Regions from separate parts of the Vibrio sp. R10-SG3-ISO10 genome, predicted to be linked through region 3. Evidence: predicted binding sites of a transcription regulator. Region 3 holds the regulator's gene; each other region holds the start of a gene.
The links. Region 3 encodes CRP, which controls carbon source genes, mostly activating them, when cyclic AMP is high. Its sites were predicted from a motif close to TGTGANNNNNNTCACA; they were not measured.
Positions count from the first base shown of each region.

Region 1: the regulator CRP is predicted to act here: its motif matches at 2,073-2,088, upstream of deoD (purine-nucleoside phosphorylase).
Region 2: the regulator CRP is predicted to act here: its motif matches at 4,190-4,205, upstream of malT (HTH-type transcriptional regulator MalT).

Region 1 covers NZ_JCBDHG010000022.1:720,354-727,976, reverse strand. Annotated here, with positions in the region: gene phrB (deoxyribodipyrimidine photo-lyase) at 1-101, opposite strand, end outside; gene AC6R16_RS16830 (MerR family transcriptional regulator) at 111-899, opposite strand; gene AC6R16_RS16825 (YbgA family protein) at 889-1,842, opposite strand; gene deoD (purine-nucleoside phosphorylase) at 2,194-2,904, shown strand; gene AC6R16_RS16815 (transposase) at 2,964-4,433, shown strand; gene AC6R16_RS16810 (tetratricopeptide repeat protein) at 4,558-6,045, shown strand; gene AC6R16_RS16805 (diguanylate cyclase) at 6,026-7,606, shown strand.
Region 2 covers NZ_JCBDHG010000022.1:507,002-514,624, forward strand. Annotated here, with positions in the region: gene AC6R16_RS15820 (nuclear transport factor 2 family protein) at 1-220, opposite strand, end outside; gene AC6R16_RS15825 (AraC family transcriptional regulator) at 332-1,210, opposite strand; gene malT (HTH-type transcriptional regulator MalT) at 1,290-3,998, opposite strand; gene AC6R16_RS15835 (glycogen/starch/alpha-glucan phosphorylase) at 4,565-7,018, shown strand; gene malQ (4-alpha-glucanotransferase) at 7,118-7,623, shown strand, end outside.
Region 3 covers NZ_JCBDHG010000025.1:190,885-198,507, reverse strand. Annotated here, with positions in the region: gene kefB (glutathione-regulated potassium-efflux system protein KefB) at 1-625, opposite strand, end outside; gene kefG (glutathione-regulated potassium-efflux system ancillary protein KefG) at 615-1,202, opposite strand; gene AC6R16_RS21805 (ABC transporter ATP-binding protein) at 1,374-3,296, shown strand; gene AC6R16_RS21800 (TIGR02444 family protein) at 3,293-3,772, shown strand; gene AC6R16_RS21795 (hydrolase) at 3,794-4,771, shown strand; gene AC6R16_RS21790 (YheU family protein) at 4,812-5,024, shown strand; gene AC6R16_RS21785 (phosphoribulokinase) at 5,113-5,982, shown strand; gene crp (cAMP-activated global transcriptional regulator CRP) at 6,225-6,857, shown strand; gene AC6R16_RS21775 (DUF1338 domain-containing protein) at 7,155-7,623, opposite strand, start outside.

The sequences.
Region 1 (7,623 bases), on a different contig from region 3:
GCAATATACAGAGCAACAACAGGCTCTCCACTTGAACACGCTTCGCTCAAAGCGGTATTGTCTTCGACACGTAAATCTCTTCGCAGCCAGACTATCTTCATATTCAGACCTTACTTTTCTATTAAGTCTGAAAGGACAACCTGTCCTGAAAATGATGACTTTATCTTTCCAACAATAGCGATTTGTCCAGTTGTCAAAGGACGCGAGCTATAAATAGCAACGGTGTCGTACGCATTCAGCCCTTCGTGTTCAACTAGGCCAGACAAATCTTCGATTCCATCTATGATGACTAGGTTTTTGCCTGACTCTGATAAATGCAACGCCCAAAGACGTGCATGTATGTCGTTAACGCTATCGTAATTAATAAACAAGCATTTCCCGGACTTAGCGGCTTTGTTCTCTGCTTCAATAATTGCGTTAAGCCGAGCAACAAAAATAGACTCCATCAACCCCTTTTGCAAGGCACGCAAGCCGATTCTAACCACAGACAGTGCTTTCTCTGTCGGCTTCACAAACTGCTTTTGCACCACACCCAGGGGGTACTCTTTAAAAACAGTACTGACGATCGAATCCGCTTTTCCTTTGTTCAAATCCGCTAATGCCTGTAAGAAAGCACTCACTTCATCCAACTGCTCACTCGCTAGATACTGCTCGCCTTTGTTTGGTTCAGTGGACTCTAGTACGTCTTTTACTTTGCCAATCGGAACTCCTTTACTCAGCCAACCTTGTATCTCTCCTATTAAGGCGATGTGTTCATCGGTATACAAGCGATGACCTTTTTCAGTTCGTTGAGGTTGCACTAGGCTGTAACGTCGCTGCCACGCGCGTAAGGTTACCGGCTTAACCCCAGTAATCTCAGAGATCTCGCGAATCGCGTACAGTTTTTTCTCATAGCCCATATCTTAAACGTAACTCCTGTGGGTGAGGTTGCAGAAAAGCTTGGTCTTCCAAATAAGCATCTGGATGATCCGCTAAATAGTGCTTAATTAGTGTTAATGGTGCAAGCAAGGGAAGAAGCCCCACTCTATAGTCCTCTATGACTTGTCTCAGCTCTTTTTTCTGTGACTTGCTGAGCTCTCGCTTAAAATACCCCTGAAGATGCATTAATACATTGGTATTGTTTTTCCTACTTGCTCTGTGTGAAACCGCTGCCATCAAAGCGACTCTGTATAGCTTGTAGAACTCTTCAATGTCGTAATCTTTAACATTTGCCACGAGCTTACCAAGCTCTTTGTATGAAGCGGGGTGATGAGCCATTAAGGTCAATTTGTAGCGAGAGTGAAACGCAACGATCTTCCCACGAGTAGGTTCATCACCGACAGAATCATAAAAGTCTCTGAGTGTGTAAATACGAGTAATAAAGTTCTCTTTCAAAACCGGATCGTTGAGTCGACCATCTTCCTCTATCGGCAGCCAAGGCATGGCTTTCATCAGCTCATTGGTGTACAAGCCTACCCCTACATTCTCTGCGCTGTTCTTTTTGTAGACTTTAACGCGCTCCATTCCGCACGTTGGGGATTTAGCGCAGACGATGTAACCACACAATTCTTCTCGCTCAAGCTCTACAACTTTGTTCTTCGAGTAATCAACGACAGCCTGCGTATGCTCTTTGGTAGGATCTTTCGTTTCCACCAAAGCAATTCTATCCTCATTGGACATCAATCGTATGGTTGGCCTAGGAACAGGCATTCCAGAACCCACTTCAGGGCAAACAGGGACAAATTCGAAATATGGAGAAAGCTCCTTGGTGACAAACTTACTAATTTTGTGTCCTGAATCAAATCGAACACGCTCACCTAAAACACAAGAACTGATACCTATTTTTATCTGCTGCTGATTCATCATGGACTCCTTTGTCTAGCCAAGCTGTACAAAAACATTTCTTGTATAAGTTTTAGCACAATTCCCAAATACTGTACAAAATAAATGTTTGTACAATGTGTATTTAACCTACGTGATTAACCACATTTTGGTTCACTGAATGAAGCAAACGTTTTTACAAATCGATTGCTCATTCACTTTCAACACATTTAGTTATCAATGGAGACTAAAAGCATCAATTACCCCCCTTTTGTGACATACTTCTCACGGAGCAAGGGCAGATATAGCTAGTATTGCCTCAACAGATTTTTCAAAATCAACATAATTAGTAATCAGCAGTTCGAATTACTAATAATTTTTGGAGTAATAACTATGGCAACCCCACACATTAATGCACAACCAGGTGATTTCGCTGAAACAGTACTGATGCCAGGCGACCCACTACGCGCTAAATACATCGCGGAAACATTCCTTGATGACGTTAAGCAAGTATGTGATGTTCGCAACATGTTCGGTTACACAGGTACTTACAAAGGTAAGAAAGTGTCTGTTATGGGTCACGGTATGGGTATTCCTTCATGCTGCATCTATGTTCACGAGCTAATCGCTGAATACGGTGTTAAAAACGTGATTCGTGTAGGTAGCTGTGGTGCAGTACGTGACGACGTAAAACTGATGGACGTTGTTATCGGTATGGGTGCGTCAACTGACTCTAAAGTAAACCGTATTCGTTTTAACGATCACGACTTCGCTGCTATCGCTGATTTCGGCCTTCTAGAAGAAGCTGTTAACCAAGCGCGTACTCAAGAAGTACCAGTAAAAGTTGGTAACGTATTCTCTGCAGATCTTTTCTACACTCCAGAAGCAGACATCTTCGAGAAAATGGAAAAGCTTGGCATCCTAGGTGTAGATATGGAAGCAGCAGGCATCTATGGCGTTGCAGCAGACCTTGGCGCGAAAGCTCTAACTATCCTAACAGTGTCTGATCACATCATCCGCGGTGAGAAGCTTAGCTCTGAAGAGCGTCAAAAGTCATTCAACGACATGATGAAAGTAGCTCTAGAAACTGCAATCAACATCTAATTCATTCTTTTCGCCACCAAACCTAGTTTGGTGGCCCGAATAATCCCGAGGGGGAGATAGTGACAGCCGGCCAACTGCCAAAGGAAGCAAACGGGTTACAGCTCAACTTTTGTAAAACATTGGCGTGTGACAACTTTGGATTGAGTGATGCACATCGTTACGTTGTGCAGCATGCTAACCCTAAGCGACCTGCGATGGTATGCCGGGAATGTGGCGCTTTCCCCCCCTTACTTAACAACCAAGAAGTTCTCAACGAGCTTCATCGACTTCGTCAACTCCACAGTGATGGCCTTCCTGCTTGTCGCAACGACGAATGCGACAATTTTGGCTTATCGGTTCATACCCACAAACACCTCTACCATGCTTTTGGCTATAGCGGTGATCGCCAACGATATCGCTGTAAATGTTGCCAATCTACCTTTGTCGACAAATGGTCTGGGGCAAACAAAAAACTTCAATTCCAAGAAAACCTCCTTGGTTTGCTTTTTATGGGCTACTCAGTACGCGAGATCTGCCGTAAATTAGAAATCAATCCAAAGACGTTTTATGATCACCTCGATCATATTGCGAGCCGATGCCGACGTAAGCTCGCTATGTTTGATGCGCGCTGGGTGAATCATGCTGCAAGTTATGAACTGGCTTCTTTTTACGTCCCTCTACAGCCGAAAAGTAATAATGGTGTGTTGTGGATGGCAACAGGTGAAGCCCATAGTGGTTACATACTTTGTCAGCATGTTAATTATTCAGCAGCGGAAGAGCCTAGCGGTGATGTTGATCATGACCCATATCAGTACCCAGCCCGTTTCGTCTCAAAACAACACTCTTCCGAAGCGAACATGCCAGCCCCTACCCCATCGCCGATACTGAGAGAACGAATTGATCAGCAGTACCAAACCATATTGGCGAGGGGAAATGTCGAAGATCCAATGGGTAATCTCACCGTTTTCAACTATCCATCTAAAGGCGCTTTAATTCGCCCGCCTTACACTTCGTATGCGCATTTCTTACACGTGCTTGATTTGTGCCAGGATGAGCGCCAAGTTTCAATCTACTTGCCGCAAGACCCTGTTTTGCGTTCTGCAGCGCTCAGTGTCTGTCTGCCACGCATTCTGCGTCAAAATATCGACCTTATGTATGTTGAAGAAGATAAAGAGTGGAATGAAAACAACGCCATCAACAAAGTAGACATCGTCCATATGGGTTGGTGGAGAGATCGTTGGGCGATAGCATCAAACCAAGATTCATCGAAAGGCATTTGCTATCTTGCTGGTCAAAATAATGAACCAAAACAATGGTTAAGAAACGCTTCTATTCGACGCACCCAGTTTTATCAGCAACGTTTTCAGACCTTGTTCGAAAGTTTTGTCAACGAGCCTAGACGCAAGCTACGTCCAGGTGGACTAATGCCTATGTTGGATATTTTCCGTGCTTGGCATAATTTGTGCTATCAAGATAAAACGGGGAAGACAGCTGCTCAGAATCTGGAATTAACTCAATCACCTTTGACACTGCGCGAGCTCCTTTCATAATTATCAGTATTGTGACGAGCACCGTTAATCGTTCGGTGTTTTGGTACTTTTAGTAGAGTTTAGCGAATGGCTATTCATATAATAACTAGTGTGCCTACGGTAATAGCCTTAAAGGATTGATTCATTGGATAAAAGCCAGCGACTTCTAGAGGTCGAAATAGATCAGCTAAAAAGCAAGGTCGAATCGGAGCCTGAAAAAGTATGGGCTATCGCTGAGCAGTGTGCTGCGCGTTCTGCGCAAATCCTCTACCCTGAAGGTGAAATTCAGTGCCTTATCATCATGTCACGATGCGCGTGGTGTACCATGGAGTACCGCAAAGGGCTTAAGTACATCAAAGATGCGCACGGTAAACTTAACGCCTTAGATACCGACGATCTACTCCCTGAGATCCTTCACATCCATGCCCTGCATTATTGGGGACAAGCCCGTTATTACTCAGCCCAACAGTTTTGGATCAATGCCTTAGAGCAATCTGCATTAGTTGATGAAGTCGAAATTCAGCTCGAATCTCTAATCGGCTTGGGTAATGTTTGGCGAATTACCCACGAATATAACCTCGCTAAAACCACTCACGAGTTAGCGGTCATCGTGGCAAATAATGCTCGAATTAATTGGCTAGAAGGAAAAGCGCGTATCTTGTTGGCTTGGGATCATTACCTACTCAACAACTACGTGGAAATGCTCTCGGTTCTAGATGGTGCAGCCGAAGCCCTTAAAGATCATCACGACAATACATGGCAAGCAGAAGTTTGGGACTTTAGAGGTCTCGCTCTGCTTGGTTTAGAGCGCGTCGAAGATGCTGAAGAAGCGACGCGAAAAGCCCACGAGTTGGCGATGCAACATGATCTTGTATGGATGAAAGCACACTCATTTATCAGCCGTGCCAGAGTCGAATTGCTTCGCAAAAATCCACAGAAAGCAGCGGAACTGCTCATTCAAGCAGAGCAGTCAGCTGTGACATTTGATAATGGTGAGTTACTTTCACAAATCTGTTTTCAACAATCTCGCGTAGCGGAAGAATCCGGTGACTTTAAAACCGCATTAGAAGCCTTCCAAAAATATCGTAAACACTCCACGAGTATGCTCAGGGAGCAAACTGCACGAGTCAGCAACGATAAAGCGAGAGCATCAAAACGTCAGCTTGAACAAAGAGCACGCAAGCTAATCAATCGAATTCGAGGTCAGCATGAGTTTGACCCCGAAAAGCAGCTTAGCCAGATGGTGTCAGAAACCTACTGGTGGGAGCAATTGGTTCTATTTAAAACCGAGCTGAAGCGCTCTAATCATGCTGTTATTGTCATCCAACACGAAGATTCTAGTTACCTAGAGGTTTGTACTGAACTCGCCCATTCTCTATGTAACAAACAGGATATGTTGTCTCGACTCAGTAGCGAGCGATTAGGTATCTTACTCGCTGATAAGGGAGATGAGGCGGTCAACGTTTTCCATGTATTAGCCAAGATGATCGAAATCTACCCATGGCACAGGAAAGGATTGGACGACGCACTACCCAAGGTGATCTTCCAAGATATTCTGACTTTTCCATTTACCTTAGAACAATTAGAAGACAGCCAGCGACAGGAAGAGCAGCATGGAAGCCTTACTAAATAAAATTTCCGATTCTGGCCTAGACCCCTCTTCAGTATCAGGTGAAGAAGCCCTCATCTTTTGGAATCATGTCCGACAACATGTCGCAACGTCTCCACAAGAAATAGCGCAATGCCTGATTATCAGTGCAGAATTTCGCGTCGAATTGAAGCAAATCCAGACCAGTATTGATGAACTAAAAGAAGCACTCGGTCACCTTACGCTGCCAGAAGATGCAGAACTTATCCTCGAAGTGCGCAATGGTCTTGCGGACCGTTTGGTTGAAAATGGCGATTTTCATGGCGCTTTAAATGAATACATCAGCTCATCAACCATTGCGGTCGACAATGGCTATATTGATGCTTATGTCCTGGCGGTACTTGGAATGGGCAACCTTTGCGATGCATATGGCGACCATAATCGAGCATTACGCTATTACCAAAAGATAGACAGCATTGATCATGCGATAAGTAGTCGTTCTTTACGTTTACGCTACAAACTCTACATGCTCTCCTGTTACATCGAATTAAAACGTACCACAGCAGCCAATGATCTTATAAAAGAGTGTGAAGAACTTAGCATCTTAGTCAGTGACAAAGTGCTATCTGGGCAGATATTACTTTACCAAGCAAAGCTCTACAGACAGAACAAACAGATGGACTTAGCCATGCAATCACTAGGTAATGTCCAATACTCAGCTGGCAACATACACTCGACTTGGCTCTCCAACATGATCCGCCTAGAGCTCGCGGCCTGTCTTAGTGAGCAAAACAAACCCCACATCGCGAACTGGGTGCTAGAGTCAGCAAGGCGCCGAATCAAACTCTATGCATCTCCGATTCTTAACCTTAAGCTGTGCAACTCGTTGGCTGAGATTTGTGAGCAAAAAGACGATTATAAAAGCGCGCTAGATTATCAGAAAAGTGCTTATCGTATCGAAAGCGATCTGATGAAAAAGATTCCTATCGGAGAGCTAGGGGCTAGCCAGTTACGCCGCCTGTCCCGTTTTGAACTGCAATTAAAGTTGATTCTTTCGGAACAAGAAAATAGAGAGCTAAAAGAGACTACAGAGAGCCAGAAACATACCGTGGCTCAGCTACAGCAAGATGTCTTTACCGACCCTCTAACTTCTCTGCATAACCGCCGCTGGTTGGATGTTAAGTTAAAGGACCTGCTACTTCATGATGTGCCGTTTGCTCTCATGGTTGTAGACATTGACCACTTCAAATCGATCAACGATGAACTCAGCCATTTAGTCGGCGACAAGGCGATCGTTAATGTCTCTCATGAACTTTCAGCTTATTTCAAGTTTCGTGGCGCTTCATGCGTACGTTTTGGTGGCGAGGAATTCTTGGTCATTTTAGAGCGTGCGACCATAGAGCAAGCAGAAATGCACGCGGAAAATTATCGTGAGCGCATTTTCAATTTTGGTTGGCAAAGCATTTTGGGTGAACGTGGATTGACCGTCAGTATCGGAATTACGCTTCACCGTGAAGGTGAAAATACGCAAAGGACTTTCTACCGAGCGGATAAAGCGCTTTATCGCGCCAAAGCCAATGGACGTAACCAAGTCTGTACTGAATAAAAATAGAGCCTTTTCTG
Region 2 (7,623 bases), on a different contig from region 3:
ACCCGGCTAAACCATCACCTACAGCTAGGTTATGTTGGATGTATTTGTTTGGGTTGATATAGCTAATTGCAGATTGGTCACCAGTTTCAATACTGGAGATAACCGCAACGGCTTTTTGTGTCTGGCTTGGCTCGGTTAACTCGGATTGAGTTGCGCAAGCACTTAAACTCACTGCTGCTGCAACAAGCGTGGTTGTTTTTAATGTAGTTAACAAATTCATTCTGATATACCTCAATGTTGGCTCGAGAAACATGTTAGGGATATCGAATTAGCAAATCATTGTGCATTTAGGATAAAAAATGGTAGATATCGAACCCGTGAGCTTATGGTGTCACAATTTTGGAGTTGTGTGGTACTTGGTAAATTGACTCGGTGTCATTTGGCTATGCTTCTTAAAGAACTTTACGAAGTTGCTTGCATCTTCAAAGCCAAATTCATAGGCAAGGTTTTGAGATGTTGCTTGGTTCACCACTAACCGACGTTTGATTTCGATAATGACAAATGCGTCGATCAATTGCTTTACCGTTAAGTTCGTTGCTGATTTGCAGGTGAGATTGAGAGTTTTGTAAGTTGTTCCTAGTTGATGCGCGTACCAGTTGGCGTCACGTGTTTTGTGGAAGTTGGCCTGAAGTTGTTCGAAAAAACGCGCAAACTTTGTGCTTTGTTCGTCAGACAACTTATCCTGAGGTACTTCAGGTCTTAACCGATGTAAAATGAGTGCGAGGGCTGAAAACAAATACATAACGATTAATGGATCAGGGTTAGGTTGCCTCATCTCTAGTTGCATTTGCTCTACCAATATATCTATTCGGCTTTTACTATTTGCGTCGAGATCGAGCAGAGGAGAGTGGTGCGGATTTAAATGCGTAGGCGTGTAATTGGGCAAGCGCATATTGATATGGACTTGGTCGAGAAATGCTTGAGTGAAAATCAGCATTTTGCCTTTCGGCTGTTGACTAAAATCGAAAGCCTGAACTTGTTCACGTTGGACGAACAGAATTGAACCCGGTTTAAAAGGGTAGGGTTCAAAGTCGATATGGTGAATACCAGAGCCTTTTTGAATAAAAATCAAAGCAAAAAATGCAACACGGTGAGGTTCAGTTGGATCGTGACGTAGTCCTTCTCTCTGGTAGAGGCTCTCTAGTTCAAAGATCTCTAACTCCGCATTGTTTGCCTTACGGTGGTTGAATGCAATTTCTGGAATTGTCATTAGCTGCTCCACAAAGTGCCCTATAGAGTAGACAATAGGAAAGCACCTCTTGAACGTAAGAGGTGCTTTAAATCCTCACTTAATAACCCATCAATTGCAGAAGGTTTTCAGCGGTTTTAATCGCCTCTTTGCGGTTAGCAATATTGAGCTTCTGATATAGGTTACGAATATGCGTTTTGATCGTTGTACCTGCAACATCGAGTTCTTGAGCTATCTGCTCGTTGCTAAACCCAGAATAGATCAGCCCCAGTACCTGCCACTCTCGTTGGGTTAAAGGGCTCGTACGAACAAGCTCTGGGATATTTGGGTGATTGACTAGTTTTTCAACAAACTCTTCATCAAAGTGAACGGAGCTGCTGCGTTGGGTAGTCGAAATATCTTTAAGCAATTGCTGTGCGCGATGGCGCTCTAAGTCGCCGAGTTCACTTTTCTGGTTAAGTTTCTCTAAGATGTGGCCAATCTTGGCGCCATCGACGAGGAAATTACCCAACATACCAGTCTGATTGGTTAACTCCAACGCGCGTTTTAGGTGTTCACGTGCAGTTTCTTCATCATCTTGAGAAACGGCAAGTACCGCTTCAACAATCAAGTTGCGATTGGTATCAGTCAACAACTCGTTTTCTTGCGCTTGTTGCTGTAAGAATTCAAGTGTTTTGCCTGCATCTGCATATTGCTCTAGAGCGATTTGCGCGCGAGCGATATTGCGCCACTGCAGTTGAGTGAAGTGATTGCATGCCGTTTCAGGACGTACTGTGGTTTCAAGCCACTGTTGAATGGAGTCTAGATCGCCTCTAGCTTGCCAGAACAGAATCAGCGAAAGTGATGCGTTGGCGGTCCAGTCAACATGGTAAGTGGACTGTTTAAGTAAGTGAGCAATCTGCTCAATAAACTTACCCGCTTTATCGAGTTCACCACGACCAATTGCGATACGTGCCAACATTGAGTAGCTATGTAAGTGCTTACTTGGACTGTGGTCGCCTAGAACATGTAAACCCTTGTAGGCACACTCTTCTGCCTCATCTAAGCGGTTCCAACACCACAGAATTTGCGCTCGGACGCGAAGCAAAAATTCATGCAGAGGCACTTGCTGTAATTGGTGCTCTTCGATCAGTTTGAAGGCATTATCCTGTACCTCATATGCTGCTTGAACATAGCCTTGAGCAATGAGGATTTCACTTTGCTGAAGCATTGCCCATAAGGCCTGATGATAGACCTGATATTGGCGAGCCAGCTTTTCTGTTTGTTGCATCATAGGTAGGGCGCGGCTTAGATGACCGAGAACGTGGTTAACTTCACCGACCACTGAGGTTGCAACGATGCGACTGCGATAAACCGTACTGTCTACTTGACTCAGTGCTAGTTCAGCAAGTTCGAGCGCTTTCTCTGGTTCGTCTTGGTTAATCGCAACCTGAGCACGCAGAGCATTGAACTCTCCCTGCTCTTTAGCACTTAATACAATGTTTAGCTGCTGCATCTGCTCATCGGCTTTCGACAATAAGTCACCGACATCGTTATATCTGTGCTGGCTCTGGGCCAACCATGCTTGCAGCATGCAGAGTTTTGGCTCGCTATAAAGTTGCTCTGCTGTGAGGGTATTGATCGCTTTTTCTAGCGTGATCAACTCACCACCGTTAAACATCTTCCAACCATACTGGCTCAAGATATCCGCTGTCAGTTGGCTATTATTGGCTTCTTGAGCGTGACGCAACGCTTGGTGAGGTGAAGAGAGTTTCAACCAAGCTTTTGCTGCTGTCTGATGCAGTTGTTTCTCTTGTTGAGGAATACGCGCAGTACGTTCGTGAGCGAGAAATTCTGCAAACAGGTTGTGGAAGCGATACCAGTTTTGCTCGCCCTCTAGCGGGTGAATAAACAGGCCGAATCGGTTTAGTGACTCAATCATGCTAAGGGCATCTTCACGCTCTGTCAGCTCGCAGACCAACTGATCATTGAAATGATCGAGTACCGAACATTGAAGTAAGAAATGACGCGTTTCTTTGTCGAGAAGATCAAACACCTCTTCAACCAAGTAATCCCATAGATGAGCGTGATTAAACTGAGAGAAGGATTCCGCTGATTGAGCTAAGGTTTTATGTTGGTGCTGGGCTTGCAGAGCGATAAGTTGCAATGCTGACGGCCAGCCTTCGACATAGTTGCGTAGATTACTTGCCGTCGCATCGTCAATGCCGTCCGCGACTCGTTGGTTAAAGAATCGGGTGGTCTCTTCCGTATCAAACGCGAGTAACTCGTCGCCAATTTCGATCATCAGATCGCGAACACGAAGGTTAGCGGTGCCAAGTGGTGGAGCTGCTCGGCTGGTTACAACCAAAGTGACGTTATCTGGCATATGTTTTAGGAAGAAGCGCATCGCTTCGTGAATTTCATCTTCTGAAATTAGGTGGTAGTCGTCTAGCACCAAGTAACACTCTTGATGGAAGTTCGACATTTCCGTGAAGACTTCGCCAAACAATGAGTGAAGCGACGAGAATTGACGCTTTTCCGCTAGCTTTTGTGAATTCGGGCAACTGCCATCCGTCGCTTTATTGAGCGCTTGTAGCAGGTAGTTGATGAAGCGGAATGAATCGTTATCGCTCTCATCAATACTGTACCAGCCTACGTGTGACTTATCTGATAGCCATTGGGCGGCCATCGTGGTTTTTCCATAGCCAGCAGGAGATCTAAACAAGACCAGTTTGTAAAATGGAGCTTGTTGAAGAAGGTCTAGTACTCGTGGTCGGACAATCGCATTATGTAAGCGAGCCGGGCGAGTTAATTTCGAAGGAATCCACATCTTTTTGTCCCTATGCCGTGCCCTATATTTAGAGAATCACGTAATTCCAATCAGCTTGGTACGTAATTGAGCAAATATTGTGCAATTAAGCTTATTGGCAAGGATGTTACTTGAGAATAATCGCTACAGTTATTGATCGACGGCGGGTTTTTCGCGTAATTCACATTTTGATGCTAACTACGCCCTATTTTTGTGATTCTTGTCACTTATTGGTGGGGTGAATAATGGGATTTGATCGCCCACTTGCACCAAAAAGCATGTAATTTGCATCGTCTAGCAAATCTTATTGTGACCGAGTATGCATATTGTTCAATTGACTATGTTCCTCTACACATATCTTTAATACATCAGTTATAGGTTAAATGCGTTGATGGTGTGATCCCTATCACCAGAGCTCAGACGATGTTGAATTTAAATGAGAGTTAGATCACTGAGCCCTTGGTAATACGCCCTCTACGCCCTTCGTCCTCCTCCCAAATTGCCGTGTTGTGGGAGGATGTTTTGCTGTTCATGTCAATGCACGATATGGCACAGATGGATTAGAACCAATAAGTGAGATTTCTCTAATGAAACCTACGCAACAGAAAAATTTTGATAAAGCGACTTTCCAAGCTGATGTGAAGAAGCACCTTTCAGCAACTTACGCTAAGACTGAAGAGACTGCGACAGCGCGTGAGTGGTACTTAGCTATGGGCAAAGCGCTTGCTGAACTAACAACATTTGACTTGCTTAAAACTGAGCAAGATCCAAAAATCAAAAACGCAAAAAGCGTTAACTACTTATCTCTAGAATTCCTAATTGGTCGTCTAACAGGTAACAACCTAATCAGCATGGGTCTATATGATCAAATCACTGATGCGATGGCTGAACTAGGTCAAAACCTAACGGACCTACTTGAAGAAGAGCGTGATCCTTCACTGGGTAACGGTGGTCTAGGTCGTTTGGCAGCGTGTTTTATGGATTCGTGTGCTGCACAAGAATACCCAACAGTAGGTTACGGCCTACACTACGAATACGGTCTGTTTAAACAATCGTTCGAAGAAGGTCGTCAGCAAGAAGCACCAGACGCATGGCGCGGTGTTGAAGGCTACCCTTGGGAAGTCGCGCGTCCTAAACTTGCGCAAGAAATTGGCTTCTATGGTCATGTCGAAGTAACACATGAGAACGGTAAAGAAGTTCGTAAATGGGTACCGGGTATGAGCGTAAAAGCAATGCCTTGGGATCTACCAATCGTGGGTTACGAGTCAGATACAGTTTACCCACTACGTCTTTGGGAATGTCAGGCAATTGCACCATTCTCACTAGCGAGCTTTAACAACGGCGACTACTTTGAAGCGCAGCACGCTCTTATCGATGCGGGCAATATCACTAAAGTTCTCTACCCGAATGATAACCACGAGAAAGGCAAAACTCTGCGTCTAATGCAGCAGTACTTCCACTCGGCGGCATCGGTACGCGACATTCTACGTCGTCATGAAGAAGCAGGTTTTGCGCTGGCTGATCTTCCTAAGCAAGAAACAATTCAGCTTAACGATACGCACCCAACAATTGCTATCCCAGAGCTAATGCGCATCCTTATCGACGAGAAAGGCCTATCTTGGGATAAAGCGTGGGATATCAGTGCAAATACTTTTGCCTACACTAACCACACGCTACTACCAGAAGCACTAGAAGCGTGGCCTGAGTCGCTGATTCAGCGTCTACTACCTCGTCATATGGAAATCATTTTTGAAATCAACCACCGCTTCCTACAAGAAGTACGTAAGATGTGGCCTGGTGATGGTGAGAAGCAAGCGAAGCTGTCTATCATCCAAGAAGGTTTCAACCGCATGGTTCGCATGGCTAACCTTTGTGTTATCGGTTCTTACAAAGTCAACGGTGTAGCAGCGCTTCACTCAGAGCTAGTGAAGAAAGACCTATTCCCTGAGTTTAACGAAATCTTCCCAGGTAAACTGACTAACGTAACAAACGGTGTAACGCCTCGTCGTTGGTTGAAGTTCTGTAACCCAGGTCTGTCTCAGCTGATCACTGACAAGATTGGCAGCGAGTGGCCAGCAAAACTTGAGCAGTTAGAAGGTATTGCTAAGTTTGCAACTGACGCTAAGTTCCAACAGGAATTCATGGCAGTTAAGAAGCAAAACAAACAGCGCCTAGCTGATTGGGTTCAAGAGAACATGGGCATCGAGCTAGATACAAATGCTATCTTTGATGTTCAAATCAAACGTCTGCACGAGTACAAGCGTCAGCATCTAGACTTGCTACACATCTTGTCTCTGTACCACCGCATCATCAATGAACCTGGTTTTGAGTGTACGCCACGCGTATGTTTCTTCGCAGCGAAAGCAGCGCCAGGCTACCACCTAGCGAAAGAGATTATCTTCGCAGTGAACAAGGTTGCTGAGAAGATCAACAACGATCCGCGCATTGGCAACAAGCTGAAAGTGGTATTCATCCCAGACTACCGCGTAAGCATGGCTGAAATCATCATTCCAGCGGCTGATGTTTCTCAGCAAATCTCGCTAGCGGGCAAAGAAGCATCAGGTACGGGTAACATGAAGATGGCGCTAAACGGTGCACTAACTATCGGTACTATGGATGGTGCGAACGTAGAGATTCGTGAAGAAGTTGGCGATGAAAACATCTACATCTTCGGTCTAGACGTTGAAGGCGTGCAAGCGGTGAAAGCGCAAGGTTACAACCCTTACGACTACTACCACGCAGATCCTCTACTGAAAGCATCGCTTGACCTGCTTGCGGGCGAAGAGTTCACCCCAGGTCAACCAGGCCTACTTCGTGCAACATTCGATAGCTTGCTAGATGGTGGTGACCCATACCTATGTTTAGCTGATTTTGCTTCTTATGTTCAAGCACATGAAGATATGGGCAAACAATACAAAGACCAAGCGGGTTGGGCGAAGAAAGCCATATTGAACACCGCCTTGGTTGGTAAGTTCACCTCTGACCGTTCAATTAGAGACTACGTGAACAACATTTGGAAATTAGAAGCTGTTAAGCGCTAATTGATTAAAAAGCCAAGGCCATGTGCCTTGGCTCTACTCTTTTTATAATGATTAACAACCCTACATTTTGAAGGTATTAGCAGTCCTTCGGAGAGAGCGATGAAACAAGATAACGCATTAAAACAAGTCGCTGAAATGGCGAGAATTGCCGACAGCTACGTTAGCGCGTGGGGAGATGAAGCTAAAGTTGAAGACGAAACCATTCGTCACTTACTTGCGTCTTTAGGCTATGACACGACAAATGATGAAACTCTTCTGAAATCAGCAGAGAAAAAGCATAAGAAAGATGTGCTAGACCCAGTACTGGTTGTCCGCGATGGTGAACCTGTCGAAGTGGCGCTGAATCTAGGAGCGAGTGCTCGTGAAAGTGAGTTTAGCTGGCGCTTAGATACTGAGCAGGGAGAGGTACTTGAAGGCTATCTTCAATCGCAAATCGTACGCGATGAGCGCAAAGAGGGTGGCCCTTTAGTGTTTGCATTACCGAGAGATATCGCTTGGGGTTATCACAAGCTGACTATCACTCGTAAGCGTCGTAAAGCCCCTTATGAGATGACATTGATTGTGACGCCAAAAGCGTGTTTCAAACAAGATGGCATCTTAAACGG
Region 3 (7,623 bases):
GCACCACATAGCGAAACAGAGGCCTTAGTAGGAAGTGACCACCTACCAGCAGCCCGCCGACACCGCCTAGCATCCACAACGCATCGAGCCAGTTACCTGCTGTATTCCCGGCTAAGACCGGAAGAATCGCAAGCATAGGAATGACAGCAATATCTTGGAACAGCAGAACCGCAAAACCAGACTGTCCGGTCTCGCCACCGGCTAACCCTTGCTCTTCGATGACTCGCAAGGCGATAGCGGTAGAAGAAAGCGCTAAGCCCATGCCAATCACAAGACTGGTTTGCCAAGACGTTCCTGCCAGATAAGCAACACAAGACAATACCAAAGTAGTGACAACAACTTGCGCCCCGCCAAGCCCTAATATCGGGCCTTTCATTTGTAGCAGCTTTTTCGGGTTCAGTTCCAAACCGATCAGAAACAGCAGCAGAACAACACCAAACTCAGCAAAATGGAGGATGGCTTCTACATCGCGGATCAACCCTAGTCCCCAAGGACCAATAGCGACGCCCGCAAGCAAATAGCCCAGCACTGAGCCAAGACCCAATCGCTGAGCAAGCGGCACGGCAATAACCGCAGCCGTCAGAAAGATCACACTACTCTGGAGAAAATCACTTTCAAGCGCCATTCCCACCCCCTACTACTTGTTCAGTATAGGTTAGCAATGGATTATTCAGCCATTGACGATAGGTCTCTGCATGTTGATAGCGTTCCATTTCACTGACATTGCGTGCCCAATAAAGCACCAGTGGCTCAATCCACTCCATCTGACACAGCGCGGCAGTAAGCTCAAACGGCTGCAGAATTTCATCGAGCGGATAGCGGTTGTAACCGGAGCGCCCAAAAGCTTCTTCTTTGCCTCCGGTGGTAATTACGCTGCGCCAGTATTTTCCTTTCAGCGCTTCTCCCTTGCCGTAGGCGAACCCCTTACCGAGAACGCGATCGAACCACTCTTTAAGCAAAGCGGGGCAAGAGTACATATAAAGAGGATGGTGGAACACAATCACATCGTGTTCTTCAAGCAATTGCTGCTCAGCCGGTACATCAATAAAAAAATCTGGGTAGTGTGCATAAAGATCGTGCACGTGGACGTGATCAAGCGATTCAATCTTCTTGATCATCATTTGATTAGCCACAGAAGTTTGTGACTCTGGATGGGCGTAAAGCACCAACACTTTAGGCTTGTCGGATGATAAACTCTGCATTCCTTCGACAGCAATCCTTAATGTTATGAATAGCCAGTTATGACTGTTTTTATTGCTATTTATCGTTATCAGTTTGTTATACGTTGTTAGTGGCAATAACGCAACGATCGACATAACTCGTTAACTGCCCTACTATTCGTCGCAATACGAGCAAAGACAAAGCAAAAGATTATGATTACCTTCTCTGGCATCCAGCTTCTTCGAGGTGGCAAACCACTTCTAGATCAAGCTTCGGCGACCATTCATCCAGGCGATAAAGTCGGTCTAGTCGGCAAAAACGGTTGTGGTAAGTCAACCCTATTCGCCCTAATCAAAGACGAACTCTCTATTGACGCAGGTAACTTCAGTAAGCCGGCGCACTGGGAAATGGCTTGGGTGGCACAGGAAACCCCTGCACTAGAGCGCAGTGCTATTGAGTATGTCATTGATGGTGACCGTGAATACCGCCGCTTAGAATCAGAACTGGAGACAGCAGAGCAACAGGATAAAGGTACTTTGGTCGCCGAAATCCATGGCAAGATTGAAACCATTGGTGGCTACAGTATTCGCGCACGCGCCGCAGAACTGCTCGATGGTTTAGGTTTTAGCCAAGATCAGATGAGCTGGAATCTCACTCAGTTTTCTGGTGGTTGGCGTATGCGCCTTAACCTTGCACAAGCACTGCTTTGTCGCTCGGATCTTTTGCTACTCGATGAACCAACCAACCACTTAGATCTTGATGCTGTTATGTGGCTCGAACGCTGGCTACAGAACTACCCTGGCACGCTTGTGCTTATCTCTCACGACCGTGATTTCCTAGATCCTATCGTGGGTCGTGTTATTCATGTCGAAAACCAGCAACTCAATGAGTACACAGGCAACTACTCTTCGTTTGAAGATCAACGCGCGCAAAAACTCATCTTGCAGCAAGCTCAATTTGAAAAGCAGCAAAAGCAAATGTCGCATATGCAGAGTTATATCGACCGCTTCCGCTATAAAGCCTCAAAAGCTCGCCAAGCACAAAGCCGTATCAAAGCCCTTGAGCGCATGGAAAAAGTGCTACCTGCTCAGCTTGATAACCCGTTCAGTTTCCAGTTCCGCGAACCTGACGCATTGCCAAACCCAATCATCATGATGGATGAAGTGTCAGCGGGCTACGGTGACAATCTGATTTTAGAAAAGATTCGCCTTAACCTAGTCCCTGGTAGTCGCATTGGCCTGCTAGGTCGCAATGGTGCGGGTAAATCAACGCTCATCAAATTACTCTCGCGTGAGCTCATTCCTCAAGGCGGCGATCTAACCTACTCGCAAGGCGTCAAAATTGGCTATTTTGCCCAGCACCAGTTGGAAACGCTGCACCCTGAAGAAACGCCACTGCAGCATATGATGCAAATCGCCCCAGATAAGAACGAGCTTGAACTGCGTAACTACCTAGGCAGCTTTGGCTTCCAAGGCGAAAAAGCGCTAGAAAAAGTCGCACCATTTTCTGGTGGTGAGAAAGCACGCTTAGTACTGGCTTTAATCGTATGGCAAAAGCCTAATCTGTTGCTTCTCGATGAACCAACTAACCACCTTGACCTGGATATGCGTCAAGCGCTCACGATGGCTCTGCAAACCTTTGAAGGTGCCATGGTGATTGTTTCGCACGACCGCTACTTGTTACGTGCAACCACAGATGACTTGTATCTTGTACATGACCGCCAAGTTGCACCATTTGATGGCGACCTAGCTGATTACTACAAGTGGTTGACGGAACAACAAAAAGCCGATCGTCGAGAGGCTCAAGCTCAGCAACCTGAAAAGAGCTCTGTGAATAGCGCGGCGGCAAAGAAAGATCAAAAACGTCGTGAAGCCGAGTTCCGTAAGCAAACGGCACCAATTCGCAAAAACCTGACAAAACTTGAAGAAAAAATGGATAAGTTGGGCGTTAAACTTGCGGAAGCAGAAACGCAATTATCAGATAACTCACTTTATGATGCCGAAAATAAAGCTAAACTTAACGAAGTGTTAGCTATTCAGGCCAATAGCAAAAGTGAGCTAGAAGATGTCGAAATGGAATGGATGGCTCTACAAGAAGAGCTAGAGAATATGGAGCAGGAGTTCAATAGCCAATGAGTTCAAAGCACGTCGCTATTTCTTTAACACTGGAACGGTTGTGGCAATTTAGCTTGCAGTACTACAGTGTGCGAGAAGTAAAAGAGGCGTGCCTCCATCTACAAAATCATTTCAAAGGTAACGTTAACCTACTCCTGTTGCTTAAATGGCTTGATGAGCAGCAGGTCTGCTTTCAAGAGCAGGACTGGCACAAGGTTGAAGAATGCCTTGGGCGCTCAGAAGCCTTACTGCACAGTTACCGCGAGCTAAGACGAAAACTCAAGCTCCACCTCCCAGATACCTTGTATCGTGAATCACTGCAATTTGAGCTGCAATTAGAAAAGCAGCAGCAATCTGATCTGGTCGATTGTATCAACAGTATTGAACTTACAGTGAATCACGCTGAGCCCCTTACTTTACGTTACTGCCGCCAATTAGGCGGTGAGCAGCTGTATGAGGCTTTTGCTGAACCTATCGATGATATCGCCAATCTATAAGCCCTAAGCTTTGGAACCGTTATGACTCATTTTGTTGCCGCTAAAGGATTAGCCAACCCACACCTACAAACGCTTGCTCCGCGCTTTATTCGCAAAAAAGCCCTGTTTGAACCAATCTGGCAAACTTTAGATACTCCGGATGGAGACTTCCTCGATATCGCTTGGAGTGAAGATATCAATGGCAAGTCAGCCAAAAGCAAGCCGATTTTTGTTTTGTTCCACGGTTTGGAAGGATGTTTCTACAGCCCGTATGCTAATGGTTTAATGGACGCTTTTGCAAAGCAAGGCTGGCTGTCAGTGATGATGCATTTTCGTGGCTGTAGCGGTAAACCCAACAAACTTGCTCGCGCCTATCACTCAGGTGAAGTGGAAGATGCCCGCTTCTTCCTTGAACATCTTGATTCGCTGTTTCCGCACCAAACTAAAGTCGCGGTAGGAATTTCTCTTGGCGGCAATATGCTGGCCAACTACCTCGCCAAGTACAATCAAGATCCATTGCTTGATGCCGCCACTATAGTGTCTGCGCCACTCGACCTGTCTGCCTGCTCTGAGCGCATCGAACAAGGCTTTTCCAAGCTGTATAAAAACTATCTCCTGTCATCATTGAAGAAAAGCGCACTGCAAAAGCATCAACTGCTGAAAGGAGAGCTTGGATTGAGCTATCAAAACATCAAACGCGTGACTAAACTGTACGAGTTTGATGACCTAATCACCGCCCCACTGCATGGCTTCAAGGACGCGGAAGACTATTATCAGCGCTGCTCGGGCATTCATCGCTTGAAAGAGATCACCCTACCCACACAGATCATCCATGCGAAAGATGATCCGTTCATGACTGACGCTGTGATTCCGAAATATGTCTTGCCAGATAACATTGACTACCGACTGTTTGAACAAGGTGGGCATGTTGGTTTTGTGACCGGCAGTGCGTTAAAGCCGAGGTTTTGGCTCGAAGAGGCACTACCCGCATACTATGAAAGTTTGGCTCTCTCCGCGTAGCCAATCACCTTGGCCTAAATCATAAAATAAAGAGGTATTTATGATCGTTCCATGGCAACAAATCGAACCTACGACACTAGAAAATCTCATTCGTGAGTTTGTCCTGCGTGAAGGGACAGACTACGGGGATATCGAGGTCTCGCTGCAAGACAAAATCGACCAGATACGTACCCAGTTGGAGTCAGGGGAAGCCGTTGTTGTCTTCTCTGAACTGCACGAGACCGTCGATATTCAACTCAAACGAAAGTTTTAGTACTTTAACGCATCGCATACAGTGACTGACCACTAAAGCGTGCTATAGTGGTTTTCGTTTAAAGGATTAGATTACGACAAGGTTTGTCATGTCAGCAAAACACCCGATTATTGCGGTCACTGGTTCCTCTGGAGCTGGTACCACAACGACTTCTGAAGCTTTCCGCAAGATGTTCAATATGATGGACGTCAAACCCGCCTGGGTTGAAGGCGATAGCTTCCACCGCTTTACGCGCCCTGAAATGGATGTCGAAATCCGAAAGGCACGTGAGCAGGGTCGCCATATCAGTTACTTTGGCCCTCAGGCGAACGACTTCAATGGACTTGAAGAGTTCTTCCGCAAGTACGGTCAAGAGGGCGTCGGTCAAATCCGTCGTTACCTGCATACGTTCGATGAAGCGGTTCCATACAACCAAATGCCAGGCACCTTTACACCTTGGCAAGATCTGCCAGAAAACTCCGACGTCCTGTTTTATGAAGGTCTGCATGGCGGTGTTGTCGATGGCGAGGTTAACGTATCACAGCATGTTGATTTTCTAATTGGCATGGTGCCTATCGTTAACCTAGAGTGGATTCAGAAATTCGTTCGCGATACTCGCGATCGTGGTCACTCGCGTGAAGCGGTGATGGACTCTATCGTCCGCTCCATGGATGACTATTTGAACTACATTACCCCGCAGTTTTCTCGTACTCATATTAACTTTCAACGTGTCCCTACCGTCGACACATCTAACCCGCTTAACGCCAAAGGCATTCCGAGTTTAGATGAGAGTTTTGTTGTTATCCGATTACGAGGCATTAAAAACGTAGATTACCCATATCTACTGGCAATGATAGATGGGGCATTTATGTCGCGTCATAACACGATTGTTGTCCCTGGCGGTAAGATGAGTTTTGCCATGGAGCTAATCGTTAAACCGATACTTCAACAGCTCATCGAAACGGGCAAAATTGGTTAATACCCACAGCTAGAACACGATTACTTTTCATACCGTGATCATGTGCACAGTTTTGCGTACTAAAACCCCAGTTGTACCCGATTAAAATCAAGAAATCGTTTTCGAAAAAGGATACTATTTCTTACCGAAACACAAGTTGGCTTGCAGCATTTGTAAAGTGCTCTTATCCTAGTAGGTCTTGATTAAGGCTTAGCTAAAATATGGAAAGCGGCAAGCGTACCCTGCAGAGGAAGTGAGATATTATGGTTCTAGGTAAACCTCAAACCGACCCAACATTAGAGTGGTTTCTTTCACATTGTCATATTCATAAGTACCCTTCAAAAAGCACGCTAATTCACGCGGGCGAGAAAGCTGAAACTTTGTACTACATCGTAAAAGGCTCAGTAGCGGTTCTTATTAAAGACGAAGAAGGTAAGGAAATGATCCTTTCTTACCTAAACCAAGGTGACTTTATCGGTGAACTTGGTCTATTCGAAGAAGACCAAGAGCGTACAGCATGGGTTCGTGCTAAATCTCCTTGTGAAGTTGCGGAAATCTCATTTAAGAAATTCCGTCAGCTTATCCAAGTGAACCCAGACATCCTAATGCGCTTATCTGCGCAAATGGCAAGCCGCCTACAAGTGACTAGCCAAAAAGTAGGTGACCTAGCATTCCTAGACGTAACTGGCCGTATTGCTCAAACGCTACTAAACCTAGCGAAGCAACCAGATGCGATGACTCACCCAGATGGCATGCAGATTAAGATCACTCGTCAAGAAATCGGTCAAATCGTTGGCTGTTCTCGTGAGACAGTAGGTCGTATCTTGAAGATGCTAGAAGAGCAGAACCTAATTTCTGCACACGGTAAAACTATCGTGGTTTACGGTACTCGTTAATTTCGATTAACCGCTAAAATTTTAAAAGCCACCAATGGAGACATTGGTGGCTTTTTTATCGAGAATCGAGAATCGAGAATCGAGAATCGAGAATCGAGAATCGAGAATCGAGAATCGAGAATCGAGAATCGAGAATCGAGAATCGAGAATCGAGAAAATTATGACTGATTAAGGACTCGTTCTGTCAACACCTTGTAGACATAAGGCCCTATCGCCTCACTACTAGCTCCCACCTCTCGAAGGACGAAGTCCGATCTCGACTCTCGCAGGGCGAAGCCCGAATCTCGCATCTACTCTCTACCCGTTAGTACTCTCGAAGATCTTATCAGCAGAAGCTGCAACAAACCCTGGATAAAGTTCACCGTTGCTCATTGGGTAGCGCTTAGCAAACTCGTAGAAACCGCCAGGGATAATCTCTGTGCCTTCAGTGAAGGTTACCGCTACTTTATCCGCCATCGTTGAAGATTGCTCTAGCAGCACATCAGGAGACCCCTTCACTTCGCCACCAAACTCATTGATGGTAAAGCCGGAATCGCGTAGGTGATCATTGACACCTTTCACTTCTTCAAAAGCGTTAAGCTGATTGACGCTAACCGTAAAGTGGTTGGCGCCATAACCATGTGCTGCCAGCCAAGAAGCGTACTCACTTTCTTTCGCTAACGTCTGGAAGTCAGCAAAGCTAATGTCCCACAAACGACCGCCACACAAGAACTCATGACCTTTTAGCTTACTGGTGTCCAATTGCTCGACAAGCTTAGCGACAATA